Regions from separate parts of the Robertmurraya mangrovi genome, predicted to be linked through region 1. Evidence: a T-box and tRNA genes for the amino acid it is inferred to sense, from the RefSeq annotation. Region 1 holds a T-box; the other regions hold tRNA genes.

Region 1 (4,557 bases):
TGAAATTATTGATTTTTTTGATAAGGGTTATCCCTATGATGAAGAAGACCCCCAATCCATAAAAATACATTCATTAAGATTAAGATTATATGTCAATGTATTAAAGAAACGAAAGGCAATATTACAAATAGAAATGGTCTCATCAAATGCACTATTGGTTGATTTTTGGTTTTCCGGAGATGACTTTGATGAACCAGGATGGGACCAAATAGGTATAAAAAAAGAAGAATTTTCAGGGTTTACAAGTTTTCTTATAGATTTGTATTCCGTTTATGAATTTAAAATCGGTGGAATTGCAATCGAACAAGATATTCTTGAATTATATGGGTTTGGTGAAACATACCCAAACGAATGTTATCGTTATGAAAACTTTTCTCCTGACTATTTTCTTAAAGAATCAACTAATTTCTTAAATATCATTTGGAGGGAAAAATACAAGAAATTAAGCTATATTCCTTACATTCATAAAAGGATTGATAAGGAAGGGATTCTTATAGAAATGGGTAATACATACCCGTAGAATTTCCATTTATATTTATTTTTTCTAATACTAAAGGAGGAATTGTATATGTCAAGAAAGGCTTTCAGTTCCTCTGGAGCTGTTTCTGTTGGTCCTTATTCACATGCCATTGAATCAGGTGATTTAATATTTTTATCTGGACAAACCCCAGTAGACTCACAGACTGGAAAGCTTGTAGAAGGGGATATTGTTGAACAGACCAATCAATGTTTTAAGAATCTTTTTGAGGTATTGGAAGCAGCAGGATTAACTCCTGATCATGTGGTAAAAGTAAATGTATTTTTAACGGATATGAATCATTTCACAGCAATGAATGAAGTGTATTCCAATCAATTTTCTGAGCCATTTCCAGCTCGCACAACGATAGGTGTGTTATCCCTACCTCTAGGTGCACAGGTTGAAATCGAGATGATCGCTAGAAGATAAAATTCAGGAGACCTGGTTCATCAAAATAATTAAGCTTAATGAAAAACAATAGAGTGCCATTGCACTCTATTGTTCATTTTTTTCACCTATTTAATTAAAAATCTGCATTTCCTGGTGTACGAGGGAATGGGATTACATCGCGGATATTCTTCATTCCAGTTAAATACATGAGTAGACGTTCAAACCCAATTCCATAGCCTGAATGCTTTGTCCCACCGTATTTTCTCAACTCTAGATACCACCAGTAATCTTCTTCATTCATACCAAGTTCTTTAATTCTATCTGCAAGGACTTCTTCTCTTTCCTCACGTTGGCTTCCTCCGATTAACTCGCCAATACCTGGAACTAAAAGGTCAGTCGCAGCTACGGTCTTGCCATCCTCGTTCGCTCTCATATAGAATGCCTTAATTTCTTTCGGATAGTCGGTTACAAAGACAGGACGCTTGTAAATTTCCTCACTTAAGTAACGTTCATGCTCCGTTTGCAAATCCGTTCCCCATTCAACAGGGTATTCAAATTCCTTAGTGGAGTTCATTAATAATTCAACAGCTTCCGTATAAGTGACTCTTCCAAAATCGGATTCTAATGCATTCTTCAATCTTTCAATAAGTGTCTTATCAACAAAGCTATTAAAGAATTCCATTTCCTCAGGCGCTTGTTCAAGAACGTAATTAATCACATACTTGACCATTTCTTCTCCGAGGTCCATGATATCCGGTAATTCTGCAAAAGCAACTTCCGGCTCGATCATCCAGAATTCTGCCGCATGTCTTGCCGTATTAGAATTTTCTGCTCTAAAGGTAGGTCCAAAGGTATACACATTACGGAAGGCAAGTGCAAAGCTTTCCGCATTTAATTGACCGCTAACGGTTAAGTTGGTTTCTTTGCCGAAGAAGTCTGCACTGTCATCCACTTTTCCATCTTCAGTTTTTGGAATCTCGTTCATATTCATTGATGTTACACGGAACATTTCCCCGGCGCCTTCTGTATCGCTTCCGGTAATAATCGGTGTATGAACATATACAAATCCTTTTTCCTGAAAGAATTTATGTAAAGCATAAGATGCAAGAGATCTTACTCTGAAAACGGCTGAGAAGGTATTGGCTCTCGGACGTAAATGAGAGATTGTTCTTAAATATTCAAGAGAATGTCTCTTTTTTTGTAACGGAAAATCTGTGTCCGATAATCCTTCAACAACAATCTTTGTCGCTTTAATTTCAAAAGGCTGTTTCATTTCAGGAGTTGGTACAAATTCACCTTCTATTAACACAGAAGAGCTAATAGGTAACTTCGTAATTTCTTTGAAGTTATCTAAAGTATCTTCAAAAACCACTTGTACACTTTTGAAAAATGATCCATCGTTTAGCTCCATAAAGCCAATTGTTTTGGAATCGCGTAAAGTACGGATCCAGCCTGAAATTTGAACAGTTTGGTCTGTGAATTTTTCTTGATTTCTGTATAAATCTTTTACTACGGTTTTAATCATCATTTGCCTCCATACAGTATTTTTTGCAATAAAAAAAGCCTTCTATCCCCAAAGAAAGGGACGAAAGACTAACTTCCGCGGTACCACCCAAATTGTCATACTATGACCAACTTTAATATTGCTTACCCCAGTAAATAACGTTCTGGTAACGTCTAAGCCTACTTAAGATATCTCTTTCGGTTAGAACTCAGAGGTGTTTTTCATACTTGCATCATCTCCAGGCTTCCACCGTCCCCGGATCGCTATAGAGTATAGCAAAAACTACTCTCCTCTTCATCGATTTAAAAATATGTAGTTTTTCAATTTTCTTGTGATAATTTATCACAAAACATATGATTTGTCCAGTTCTCCTAAAGAAATTCCATCACTTTGCTCAAAGAAACCTAGGCTTATGCCAGTTTGCCTTGTAAGGTAAAAGTTTCTTCAACTTCTCTTTCGTTATCAATCTATGTTTGGAACCTTCAATATCACATATTTTCTAGTCCACATTTGAGTAGTAAGTACAACCTCTTTATCTTCTTTTTCAAAAAATAAACCCGATCCCTCTTGAGTTAAGAATGAATAATCTTTACTCATCATGAAATCAATCACTTTTTGCTTAAAAGCTCCATTTTCATGTTTAGTGATGTAATAAGTATATTCTCCTTCGTCTCCAAGAGGAGTTAACACTTTGTCTGAAAATATTGCTTTTGTTAATACTTCTGTATTTGATATCGATTTTATAGGGGATTGTGGCACAAACAAGTTAAAAATCAAATAACCCATACATATGATCAATCCAAGTGAAACCATCCTAATCATTAACTTCCTATTCATTATTTCACCTCAATTATTTGGACGTTAAATATCGTAGATAGTTACAAAAAAATATTGAACCCTCCTATGTTAATTCGCAATAAATGCATTTATCTTATATAACTAACGGTCAATTCCTGGTTCCCATTTAGTTAAATTACAATGCAACTTTAATAAAGTGGGTGATGGTTTGATAGCTTAAAAGAAAATCAAATAATCACAATGTTCATGGAAATATTTGTTATAATTCATGTAAAAGGGGGAAGACCGATTTTTCGGTACTCCATATGGATACAAAATGAACCATCTATGAACAAATCGAAGATCATTAATGGCAAATTAGTTAGGATGTTATAAACAGAACATCAAAAAGTAGAGTTGTTATCTACAAAGATTCATCTCCATAATCATTCGGAAGGAAAAAATAATAAGGAGAGCAAGGGTGAACATTCAATTAGAGCAAATAATAGGGTCCACTCCTTTTCCTGGAAATGGACGTATGACAGGAAGTTATTTTTGTGAAAATAAAGAGCTTATTTCAATTACCAGCATATTTGACCTTTATGGTTGGGAAGTAAAGAACATTGGAAATGGAAGTTCGTCTTCGGTGTTATTGAAACATCGAGTAACAATTAATCAAGTTGATACAGGTAAAAGAATTGCCACTTTAGATACAAAATATGAAATAAACGAAGTATCCTTCCATCCATCAAAACCAATCGTTGCCATCGCAACAGGGTCTTATGATGGAGGTTATTTATATGAAGGTGAGCTTTTAATTTGGAATTACGAAACAAATACGACGAACAGAGTTTTTGAAGAAAACAGAGAAGTTGTTTCTGCGCGGTTCGATGATCATGGGGATACGATTGTTTTTACATTGAGTCCAAGAGATGATCAGGAGAAACGAGAGGTTGGACTTTATTATATTCACAAAACGAATCATATTCATCGTACAATAAAATTAAGTAAACTACCTCTAGTTGCAACAAGAGAGTTTAAAATTCAACCAAGAACGATGCAAAGAAACAAAATGATAAAAGAAGAAACAATTGCTAGATTAAAAGAGCTTCAACCTAATTACGAATTTCGTACTAACATTTGGGCAGTAAAGTCGTTGAGCGAAACGGAAATCTTATCATCAGGAGAATGTCATTTTCTTGAAAAATGGAAGGATGGACAACGAGAGTGTGCTCATACTTTGTATGCACGTGGTGTACAAATACTCTTTTCAAGTGATGAAAAAACAATCTTTGTTAACACGGAAGCGGTCAAATTACATCCCGAATTTAAATTTGAAGTGCCAGATTATTATTTAATTAGCTTTGAT
Region 2 (4,557 bases), on a different contig from region 1:
ATCCAATTTCAACCTCTACCTCTAAACCTTTAATCTTGCTCACATCTAACCTCTCATGGTTTAGCTCTGTTGGTCTTAATATAATTGATTTTGGAATTTCAGAAGATGGAGAAAAAACTAATTTATATCTTTGGCCTAGTTTATCTTTGTTGATCTTTCCAGAGCTAGAAATCATCCCTAACATTTGACCCTTATCATCAATTAACTCAAAATTAGTATAATGTAACTTATTTTGTTTTGATTCCACTATTTTCACTAGTACTTCGGTCGAACTAACAGAAAAAGTTAGTTTTTCTAAAATAACAGAAGTCCCACCATAGTTTTTTGTAGCCATTGGCATGATAGATTTACTATCCTTATCACTTTTTGTTACTGGAAAAGTAAAATGCCAATCACCATTTATATCTCCAAGTTTTTCAATCCCCATATCTAGCTGAAAATGATCTTTTAGTGACCCTTCTATATTTAAATGAAAAACACCTGCAAGTTTGTTTTCACTAATTTTTGTACTACTTCCACCTACCCCATATGTCCCTAAGGGTTTTCCGTCCATTTGAAAGTTCATTTTGGGGTTCAAAAGGCTATCTAATTTTTCCTCAGATTCTAATAAATATCCAATCGATATCATCGTCCCATCATGGAGGACCTCAGTTACAGTAACCTTAATTCCTTCATCAACTGCGCTTTCTCCTATTGTTGACACCATCCCTTTCTCACGGGCTTTATTTAAACTTTCTTCCCCTATTAATTGAAAGACTGATTCAAAGACGGGAATCTGCTTAATTGTATCCGCTAAGCTTGTTGACGTTGTACCAATACCTATGGCTACTGCAACTATAGATGCCGTTGCAATAGATGCTAATTTCTTTCTCTTGTAAAATATAGATCTACTCTTTCTTTCAGGTAAAGAATGTAATGTCTCAGTCACTCGATCTTTAACTACATCAGGAATTACAAGCTTTTTACCCTTCAAATGTTTTTTTATTTCTAGATCCAGATTTTGATTACTCATGGTAACAGCTTCTTCCCTTCATATTGAAATAATCTAGACAATTCATTCCTTGCTCGGCTCAATCTTGATTTAACTGTCCCTTCCGGAATTTCTAAAGTCTGTGCAATTTGCTTTACACTCAAATCTTCAAAATAATAAAGAATAACCAACATTCGAGTTTCTTCATTAAGGGAGTTTACGACCTCGTTCACCTCTATTTCATCGTAGGAACCTGTTTGTGTAACTGGTTCCTTCCATCCCTCTAAAGGAATCACTTTCTGTTTTGAACGTAGTATCTGATTGCATACATTAATTAAGATTCTTATTAACCAGGTCTTGAAAAATTTTGGTTCCTTTAATGATTCGATGGAGGTGTATGCCTTTAGAATCGTTTCCTGAATGGCATCCGCACAGTCTTCATCGGACTTTACTATCGATTTCGCTATTCGATACATTGTGCTCTCACTTGCTTCTATGATTCGAATAAAAGCTTCTTTATTCCCTTTACGAGCACTTGTCACATCCAATAAATCAAACAAGCTGAATACTCCCTTCTCTAACTAACTACTAATTAGATAAAAGATTTCTACATACGGTTCACTTTTTTTTAAAAATTTTTAAAAACACAAAAAAGACGACCCATTACAGTCGCCGTGTTTAGAGAAAAAGGAGCCTTATTTTACAATCATCACCGGTGCCTTTACTCTCTTTGCCACTTTATGACTCACACTTCCTAAAACCATTTCTTGAAATTTATTTAACCCTCGGCTCCCGATAACAACGAGATCAAAATGATTGGAATTAGCATAATTAACAATCGTTGGGCCCGGTTCTCCGTGTAAAATCTCTATTTTATATGTAATATTTTTTTCCTGAAGCTTCTCTTCTATGGGTGCTAATCTTTTCTTGCGTTTTTCTTCCACAACGGTTTGGTCATAATGATGAAGGATATCTTCTTTTGATCTTTGACCGTCAATAACATAGATAACAGTCATCTCTCCATTTGGGTTATCTTCTAATAAATGCAATGATTTTTCAAAACTACGAATAGAATGAGCAGAGCCATCTGCCGCAAGTAAAATTTTATTAAACATATCCTCACCCCTGTTAAATCTATTATAAAGTAATCTTCATTAAGTGAGGAAAAAAGTTTTTATAAAAGTTACCATTATACTTTGTAGAACAGATGTTGAATTTCCTCTGAACTAGACACCAAACCTCATTATATAAAAAAAACCAACTCGTTATGAGTTGGTTTTTACGCGCCTTAGAGGATTCGAACCTCTGACACACGGCTTAGAAGGCCGTTGCTCTATCCAGCTGAGCTAAAGGCGCAAATATGTATGGCTCCGCAGGTAGGACTCGAACCTACGACCGTTCGGTTAACAGCCGAATGCTCTACCACTGAGCTACTGCGGAATAGTTAGTATTAGCTTCCTGTATCTATCTTACTTTGCCGAATGTCCCCATCTCAGAAAGTAAAGCAAGAAGTGTCTCGATGGGTACAACTCGTAGCAAATTCAATGATGAATTGCTCGTTGCTCTACCACTGAGCTACTGCGGAATAGTTAATGTAAATATATTATACTCGATTAATTAGTAATTATACAACTAATTAATGGTGGGCCTAAATGGACTCGAACCATCGACCTCACGCTTATCAGGCGTGCGCTCTAACCAGCTGAGCTATAGGCCCCAATTGGAGCGGGTGATGAGAATCGAACTCACGACATCAGCTTGGAAGGCTGAGGTTTTACCATTAAACTACACCCGCAATGGATTTATAAAAATAAAATGGCTGGGCTAGCTGGATTCGAACCAACGCATGTCGCAGTCAAAGTGCGATGCCTTACCGCTTGGCTATAGCCCAAAAAAATGATAAATGGGGCGACTGATGGGAATCGAACCCACGAATGTCGGAACCACAATCCGATGCGTTAACCACTTCGCCACAATCGCCATAGTTTTCCTTGGCAGGGGTAGTAGGAATCGAACCCACACCAAAGGTTTTGGAGACCTTCGTTCTACCTTTAAACTATACCCCTAAATTAAAAATGGTGGAGGGGGACGGATTCGAACCGCCGAACCCTAAGGAGCGGATTTACAGTCCGCCGCGTTTAGCCACTTCGCTACCCCTCCGAGTTATCCATTAGGGTAAATAATATATATATGATTATAATGGCGGTCCCGACGGGAATCGAACCCGCGATCTCCTGCGTGACAGGCAGGCATGTTAACCGCTACACCACGGGACCAGATGGATGATTGCGGGGACAGGATTTGAACCTGCGACCTTCGGGTTATGAGCCCGACGAGCTACCGGACTGCTCCACCCCGCGATAATAATATTTATATCATATTGCACATGCTCTTTATTAAGCATTACCTATTCCGATAAACCGCCCCGATTTCGGAAAGAATCTCAAGAAGTGGCTCAATCAGTGCGCTGTAGAGTATTCGAAGAAGCATATTCGACCGTGCTCCACCCCGCGATAATAATAACCTATTCTTTTAGAAAATGGAGGAGGTAGAGGGATTCGAACCCCCGCGCGGTTTGACCCGCCTGTCGGTTTTCAAGACCGATCCCTTCAGCCGGACTTGGGTATACCTCCGATGTTAAACAAATGGTGGACCTTGTAGGACTCGAACCTACGACCGGACGGTTATGAGCCGTCTGCTCTAACCAGCTGAGCTAAAGGTCCTTTCTAAGAGATCTTAACTCAATGCTACTTACACCATTTAAAGATTAATTGGTAGCGGCGGAGGGAGTCGAACCCACGACCTCACGGGTATGAACCGTACGCTCTAGCCAGCTGAGCTACACCGCCAAAATTTTAAGTGTGATTCATTCTACTACGAAATGAGTTGAATGGAGATTCTTTTCACCACTACGTTACGAAAAAAAATCTAAGTGGAGCCTAGCGGGATCGAACCGCTGACCTCCTGCGTGCAAGGCAGGCGCTCTCCCAGCTGAGCTAAGGCCCCATATTAATATAATCATGGTCGGGAAGACAGGATTCGAACCTGCGACCCCTTGGTCCCAAACCAAGTGCTCTACCAAGCTGAGCTACTCCCCGTTTGTATCAAGTTGCAACTGCTTGATAATTAATGGCGCGCCCGAAAGGAGTCGAACCCATAACCTTCTGATCCGTAGTCAGACGCTCTATCCAATTGAGCTACGGGCGCTTATTAATCTTTTATCTTATAGTTTGTTGGAAACTTCTTTTGCTTTTGCAAAAAAGTTAAGTGCCGAGGACCGGAATCGAACCGGTACGGTAGTCACCTACCGCAGGATTTTAAGTCCTGTGCGTCTGCCAGTTCCGCCACCCCGGCATATCTTCTGGAGCGGAAGACGGGATTCGAACCCGCGACCCCCACCTTGGCAAGGTGGTGTTCTACCACTGAACTACTTCCGCAATATATATCTTCCATAATACTTTTATAAATATAAATGCGGGTGAAGGGAGTCGAACCCCCACGCCTTGCGGCGCTAGATCCTAAGTCTAGTGCGTCTGCCAATTCCGCCACACCCGCAATATAATTAAAGAAAAGCTTTTTTACTTAAG
Region 3 (4,557 bases), on a different contig from region 1:
TGGCAGACGCACAGGACTTAAAATCCTGCGGTAGGTGACTACCGTACCGGTTCGATTCCGGTCCTCGGCATTTAACTTTTTTGCAGAAGCAAAAGTAGTTAGTATATACACTAGTACTTAATTTGCGCCCGTAGCTCAATTGGATAGAGCGTCTGACTACGGATCAGAAGGTTATGGGTTCGACTCCTTTCGGGCGCGCCACTATATTTAAGTAGTTAACAACTAGATATCGGGGAGTAGCTCAGCTTGGTAGAGCACTTGGTTTGGGACCAAGGGGTCGCAGGTTCGAATCCTGTCTTCCCGACCATCAATTTTATGGGGCCTTAGCTCAGCTGGGAGAGCGCCTGCCTTGCACGCAGGAGGTCAGCGGTTCGATCCCGCTAGGCTCCACTTAGATTTTTTCACGGAACGTAGTGGAGTGAAAAGAATCTACCATAATAATTTGGCGGTGTAGCTCAGCTGGCTAGAGCGTACGGTTCATACCCGTGAGGTCGTGGGTTCGACTCCCTCCGCCGCTACCATAATTTAAACTTTATTGGAGGTATACCCAAGTCCGGCTGAAGGGATCGGTCTTGAAAACCGACAGGCGGGTCAAACCGCGCGGGGGTTCGAATCCCTCTACCTCCTCCATTTTTAAAAAGAATATCTATAATACTATTATCGCGGGGTGGAGCACGGTCGAATATGCTTATTCGATTACTCTACAGCGCACCGATTGAGCCACTTCTTGAGATGCTTTCTGAAATCGAGGCGGTTTATCGGAATAGAAAATGCTTAACAAAGAGCATCTGCAATCTAAAACAAATACTATTATCGCGGGGTGGAGCAGTCTGGTAGCTCGTCGGGCTCATAACCCGAAGGTCGCAGGTTCAAATCCTGTCCCCGCAATAATCCATCTGGTCCCGTGGTGTAGCGGTTAACATGCCTGCCTGTCACGCAGGAGATCGCGGGTTCGATTCCCGTCGGGACCGCCATACTATATAATACTCGTTTAATTTGAGAAATTAATATGAAATATACGGCTCAGTAGCTCAGTTGGTAGAGCACGATGAATATACTTCTTGAAAAAACATCCAGCGTACCGATTTGAATTACATCTTTGTCTTTCCATCCTCGTAAATCGGGACGAAGGACGAAGCAAAACATATTGAATAGTATTTCAAAAAACGGCTCAGTAGCTCAGTTGGTAGAGCAAAGGACTGAAAATCCTTGTGTCGGCGGTTCGATTCCGTCCTGAGCCACCTTTTATTTTGGAGGGGTAGCGAAGTGGCTAAACGCGGCGGACTGTAAATCCGCTCCTTAGGGTTCGGCGGTTCGAATCCGTCCCCCTCCACCATTTTCTTATTTAGGGGTATAGTTTAAAGGTAGAACGAAGGTCTCCAAAACCTTTGGTGTGGGTTCGATTCCTACTACCCCTGCCAGAGTGAATTATGGCGGTTGTGGCGAAGTGGTTAACGCATCGGATTGTGGTTCCGACATTCGTGGGTTCGATTCCCATCAGTCGCCCCATAAAAGTTTTACTGAATAATCTTTGGGCTATAGCCAAGCGGTAAGGCATCGCACTTTGACTGCGACATGCGTTGGTTCGAATCCAGCTAGCCCAGTTATATGGCGGCATAGCCAAGTGGTAAGGCATAGGTCTGCAACACCTCTATCCCCGGTTCAAATCCGGGTGCCGCCTCCAAAAAATAATGCGGGTGTAGTTTAATGGTAAAACCTCAGCCTTCCAAGCTGATGTCGTGAGTTCGATTCTCATCACCCGCTCCATATGGGCCTATAGCTCAGCTGGTTAGAGCGCACGCCTGATAAGCGTGAGGTCGATGGTTCGAGTCCATTTAGGCCCATCATATACAATTAGTGAGATTAATACTAACTATTCCGCAGTAGCTCAGTGGTAGAGCATTCGGCTGTTAACCGAACGGTCGTAGGTTCGAGTCCTACCTGCGGAGCCATACATAAATTCTAAAGCTAGGTTCTATACCTAGCTTTTTTTGTGCTTTTTCTAACCTCTACTTTAAAGGAATTCAAACTTAACAAGTTATCTAGGATAAAATCTGCATCAATCAGTAACTAACTGTTGCGATACTCCTGAATTGATTGAATATATCTTCCAGAGCCTGTACAAGTCGAGCATTCTTTCTTATAGAAGAAGTATTTTTTTAAATATCCACTCCCATTACATTTATAACAAATTCCAACTAACCTCATGTTTATTCTCCTTATATATACTAATAAAAATATTTCCTTAAACTAGTTTAGATATTCATATTTATTTGCTAAGCGAGAACGTATAGATTCCGCTTAGTTATTCTAAATATGTGACTCATTTTAGAAAGTTAACTTTTAAACTTGAAATATGCCCATGTTCAATAATTAGTCATAAAGTAATAGTTTTTTTGAATTATTGAAGGAGATATGAACAGGTACGTAGAACTAGATTTGTGATGGAGAGAAATTGCTTAGGGAGATGACAGAGATGGAAAACAATTTGAGAGTATTAATATGTGACGACTCCGCATTAATTCGAAAAAAACTAAGAAGTACATTAGAAAAATGTAAGTGTAGTGATATTATTGAGGCAGAGAACGGTACGGTTGCTGTTGAAATGGCTATAAAACATTCACCTGATTTAATCTTCATGGATATTGTAATGCCTGATAAGGACGGAATTGAAGCATTAGAAGAAATTAAAGCTTCAAACCAAGAAATTAAGGTGGTAATGGCATCTTCTGCAGGTACTAAGGAACATCTAAAAAAGGCATTAGAGAAGGGTGCCTATGATTTTATACAAAAGCCAATTACATTAGAGGCAGTTACTAACTTAATTGAAAGAATACTGCTTGAAGAAAAGGAGGGAAGTTTAAATGTTTAGTCAATACTTCGGCCATTATCTATTGAACCGTGGGTATATAACTAGTGAACAGCTAAAAGATGCACTTGAATTACAAAAATCTGTTCATGTTAAGTTGGGTGTACTTGCTGTAGATGAAGGTTATATGACTCCATTACAAGTAGAAGAAACTCATCTTAAACAAACACAGATGGATAAAAGATTTGGTGAAATAGCAATCGAATTAGGTTTCTTGACGAATGACCAGTTAGAGGGTATGCTTACTGCTCAAAAACAAAATCATTTATTATTAGCTCAAGCTTTAGTGGATCGAGAGTATATGACTATTGAACAATTCTCACTAGCTTTAAACGAATATAAGAATGAAAATAGCCTTTCTGATGATAAATTTGAAGCAATCAAAAATGGGGATATTGAAGTTCTAGTAGAAAATTTAGTTCATATTGAGACAACTTCCTTAAAAGAACTTTATAGAGATTATTTATCCTTATTTATGAAAAATTTAATCAGGTTTATTGATGACCAGGTTTACCTTGAGGCTTACAATTCAGAGCAAGAAGTTAACAAGGAATGCTTTGTTCATCAAGAGATTACTGGTCAAACTCCATTGTTTACAGCAATATCTTCTAATACAGAGATTTTCCTAAAAATTGCTTCCATTTATGCAGAAGAAGAATTGACTGAAGTAAATGAATTAGCTGCAGCATCAGTAAGTGAATTTTTAAACTTACATAACGGTATTTTCTTAGTTAATATGTCTAATAAAGATATCGAGCTAAATATGAAACCGCAGAACTTTAGCCAAAATACTTTTGTAGATGGAATACAGCAAGGAAATATATTTACCGTTCATTTGTCAAAAGGGTCGTTCAACATCATTCTTTCTGAAAATCCAGAACTTATTCAAATTAGTTCTACAGAAGAAGCCGAGGTAGTTAAATAATCGTTTTTTTAACTAAAAGAGTCAGCCCAACAAAAGGGCTGACTCTTTTACTAAATGTATCTATAGAATTTACTAGTAGTAATAATCTAATAATCCCTTTATGCTTTTAATGCTTGAATTTGTAGGTCAATTTTTACTTTATCTCCAACTAGTACTCCACCAGTTTCTAAAGCAGAGTTCCATGTAAGTCCATAATCGCTTCTATTAAGCTTTCCAGCTACACTAAAACCTACTTTTTCATTTCCCCATGGGTCTTTGCCTGAACCTTCATAAGTAACAGAGAATGTTTCTTGCTTAGTTACACCGTGAAGAGTTAGTTCACCAGTCACATTATACTCATCATCATCTGTTTTTACAATTTCAGTTGATTTGAATGTCATGGTAGGGTGATTCTCTACATCAAAGAAGTCTGCTGAACGAAGGTGGTTGTCACGGTCTTCGTTACGTGTATCGATGCTTGCAATATCAATATTAAACTGAATAGATGCAGATGTTAGATCAGAAGGATCAGCCTCAACTTGAGCATCAAAGTTTTTAAATGTACCTTTTACGTTAGCAATCATCATATGTTTGATTGAAAAATCAACACTGCTATGTGCGTTATCTACTGTCCAATTAGTTTTACTCATTAGTTTCATCCACCTTTTTATAATTTATCTTTAATTCGAGATAATTGATTTCAAGATAAATTATAAAATGAAACTAACTTTTCGTCAAGTATGTTTTTAAAGGTTCTTTCGTGCCGGTAGTAGGACTATCTAAA

The links. The T-box of region 1 lies ahead of asnS (asparagine--tRNA ligase). A T-box ahead of a tRNA ligase gene usually reads a tRNA of that ligase, here a tRNA-Asn.
Region 2: it encodes a tRNA-Asn, which carries the amino acid that the T-box ahead of asnS (asparagine--tRNA ligase) is inferred to sense. The anticodon was not compared.
Region 3: it encodes a tRNA-Asn, which carries the amino acid that the T-box ahead of asnS (asparagine--tRNA ligase) is inferred to sense. The anticodon was not compared.

Annotation. Positions count from the first base shown of each region.
Region 1 covers NZ_JAXOFX010000006.1:7,003-11,559, reverse strand. The annotation lists gene SM124_RS10785 (hypothetical protein) at 1-520, shown strand, start outside; gene SM124_RS10780 (RidA family protein) at 569-946, shown strand; gene asnS (asparagine--tRNA ligase) at 1,041-2,432, opposite strand; T-box leader at 2,486-2,718, opposite strand; gene SM124_RS10770 (hypothetical protein) at 2,874-3,248, opposite strand; gene SM124_RS10765 (hypothetical protein) at 3,670-4,557, shown strand, end outside.
Region 2 covers NZ_JAXOFX010000029.1:30,306-34,862, forward strand. The annotation lists gene SM124_RS23285 (DUF4179 domain-containing protein) at 1-1,012, opposite strand, end outside; gene SM124_RS23290 (sigma-70 family RNA polymerase sigma factor) at 1,009-1,530, opposite strand; gene SM124_RS23295 (universal stress protein) at 1,666-2,085, opposite strand; tRNA gene SM124_RS23300 (tRNA-Arg) at 2,253-2,326, opposite strand; tRNA gene SM124_RS23305 (tRNA-Asn) at 2,336-2,410, opposite strand; tRNA gene SM124_RS23310 (tRNA-Ile) at 2,611-2,687, opposite strand; tRNA gene SM124_RS23315 (tRNA-Gly) at 2,692-2,765, opposite strand; tRNA gene SM124_RS23320 (tRNA-Gln) at 2,787-2,861, opposite strand; tRNA gene SM124_RS23325 (tRNA-His) at 2,875-2,950, opposite strand; tRNA gene SM124_RS23330 (tRNA-Trp) at 2,963-3,036, opposite strand; tRNA gene SM124_RS23335 (tRNA-Tyr) at 3,047-3,130, opposite strand; tRNA gene SM124_RS23340 (tRNA-Asp) at 3,171-3,246, opposite strand; tRNA gene SM124_RS23345 (tRNA-Met) at 3,257-3,330, opposite strand; tRNA gene SM124_RS23350 (tRNA-Ser) at 3,511-3,603, opposite strand; tRNA gene SM124_RS23355 (tRNA-Ile) at 3,617-3,693, opposite strand; tRNA gene SM124_RS23360 (tRNA-Met) at 3,743-3,819, opposite strand; tRNA gene SM124_RS23365 (tRNA-Ala) at 3,904-3,976, opposite strand; tRNA gene SM124_RS23370 (tRNA-Pro) at 3,992-4,068, opposite strand; tRNA gene SM124_RS23375 (tRNA-Arg) at 4,101-4,177, opposite strand; tRNA gene SM124_RS23380 (tRNA-Leu) at 4,239-4,324, opposite strand; tRNA gene SM124_RS23385 (tRNA-Gly) at 4,333-4,407, opposite strand; tRNA gene SM124_RS23390 (tRNA-Leu) at 4,444-4,525, opposite strand.
Region 3 covers NZ_JAXOFX010000001.1:1,215-5,771, forward strand. The annotation lists tRNA gene SM124_RS00045 (tRNA-Leu) at 1-70, shown strand, start outside; tRNA gene SM124_RS00050 (tRNA-Arg) at 125-201, shown strand; tRNA gene SM124_RS00055 (tRNA-Pro) at 231-307, shown strand; tRNA gene SM124_RS00060 (tRNA-Ala) at 318-390, shown strand; tRNA gene SM124_RS00065 (tRNA-Met) at 445-521, shown strand; tRNA gene SM124_RS00070 (tRNA-Ser) at 538-630, shown strand; tRNA gene SM124_RS00075 (tRNA-Met) at 815-888, shown strand; tRNA gene SM124_RS00080 (tRNA-Asp) at 899-974, shown strand; tRNA gene SM124_RS00085 (tRNA-Phe) at 1,169-1,241, shown strand; tRNA gene SM124_RS00090 (tRNA-Tyr) at 1,253-1,336, shown strand; tRNA gene SM124_RS00095 (tRNA-Trp) at 1,348-1,421, shown strand; tRNA gene SM124_RS00100 (tRNA-His) at 1,434-1,509, shown strand; tRNA gene SM124_RS00105 (tRNA-Gln) at 1,533-1,604, shown strand; tRNA gene SM124_RS00110 (tRNA-Cys) at 1,611-1,684, shown strand; tRNA gene SM124_RS00115 (tRNA-Gly) at 1,694-1,767, shown strand; tRNA gene SM124_RS00120 (tRNA-Ile) at 1,771-1,844, shown strand; tRNA gene SM124_RS00125 (tRNA-Asn) at 1,878-1,952, shown strand; gene SM124_RS00130 (response regulator) at 2,477-2,872, shown strand; gene SM124_RS00135 (cyclic di-GMP-binding domain-containing protein, MshE-related) at 2,865-3,794, shown strand; gene SM124_RS00140 (YceI family protein) at 3,893-4,423, opposite strand.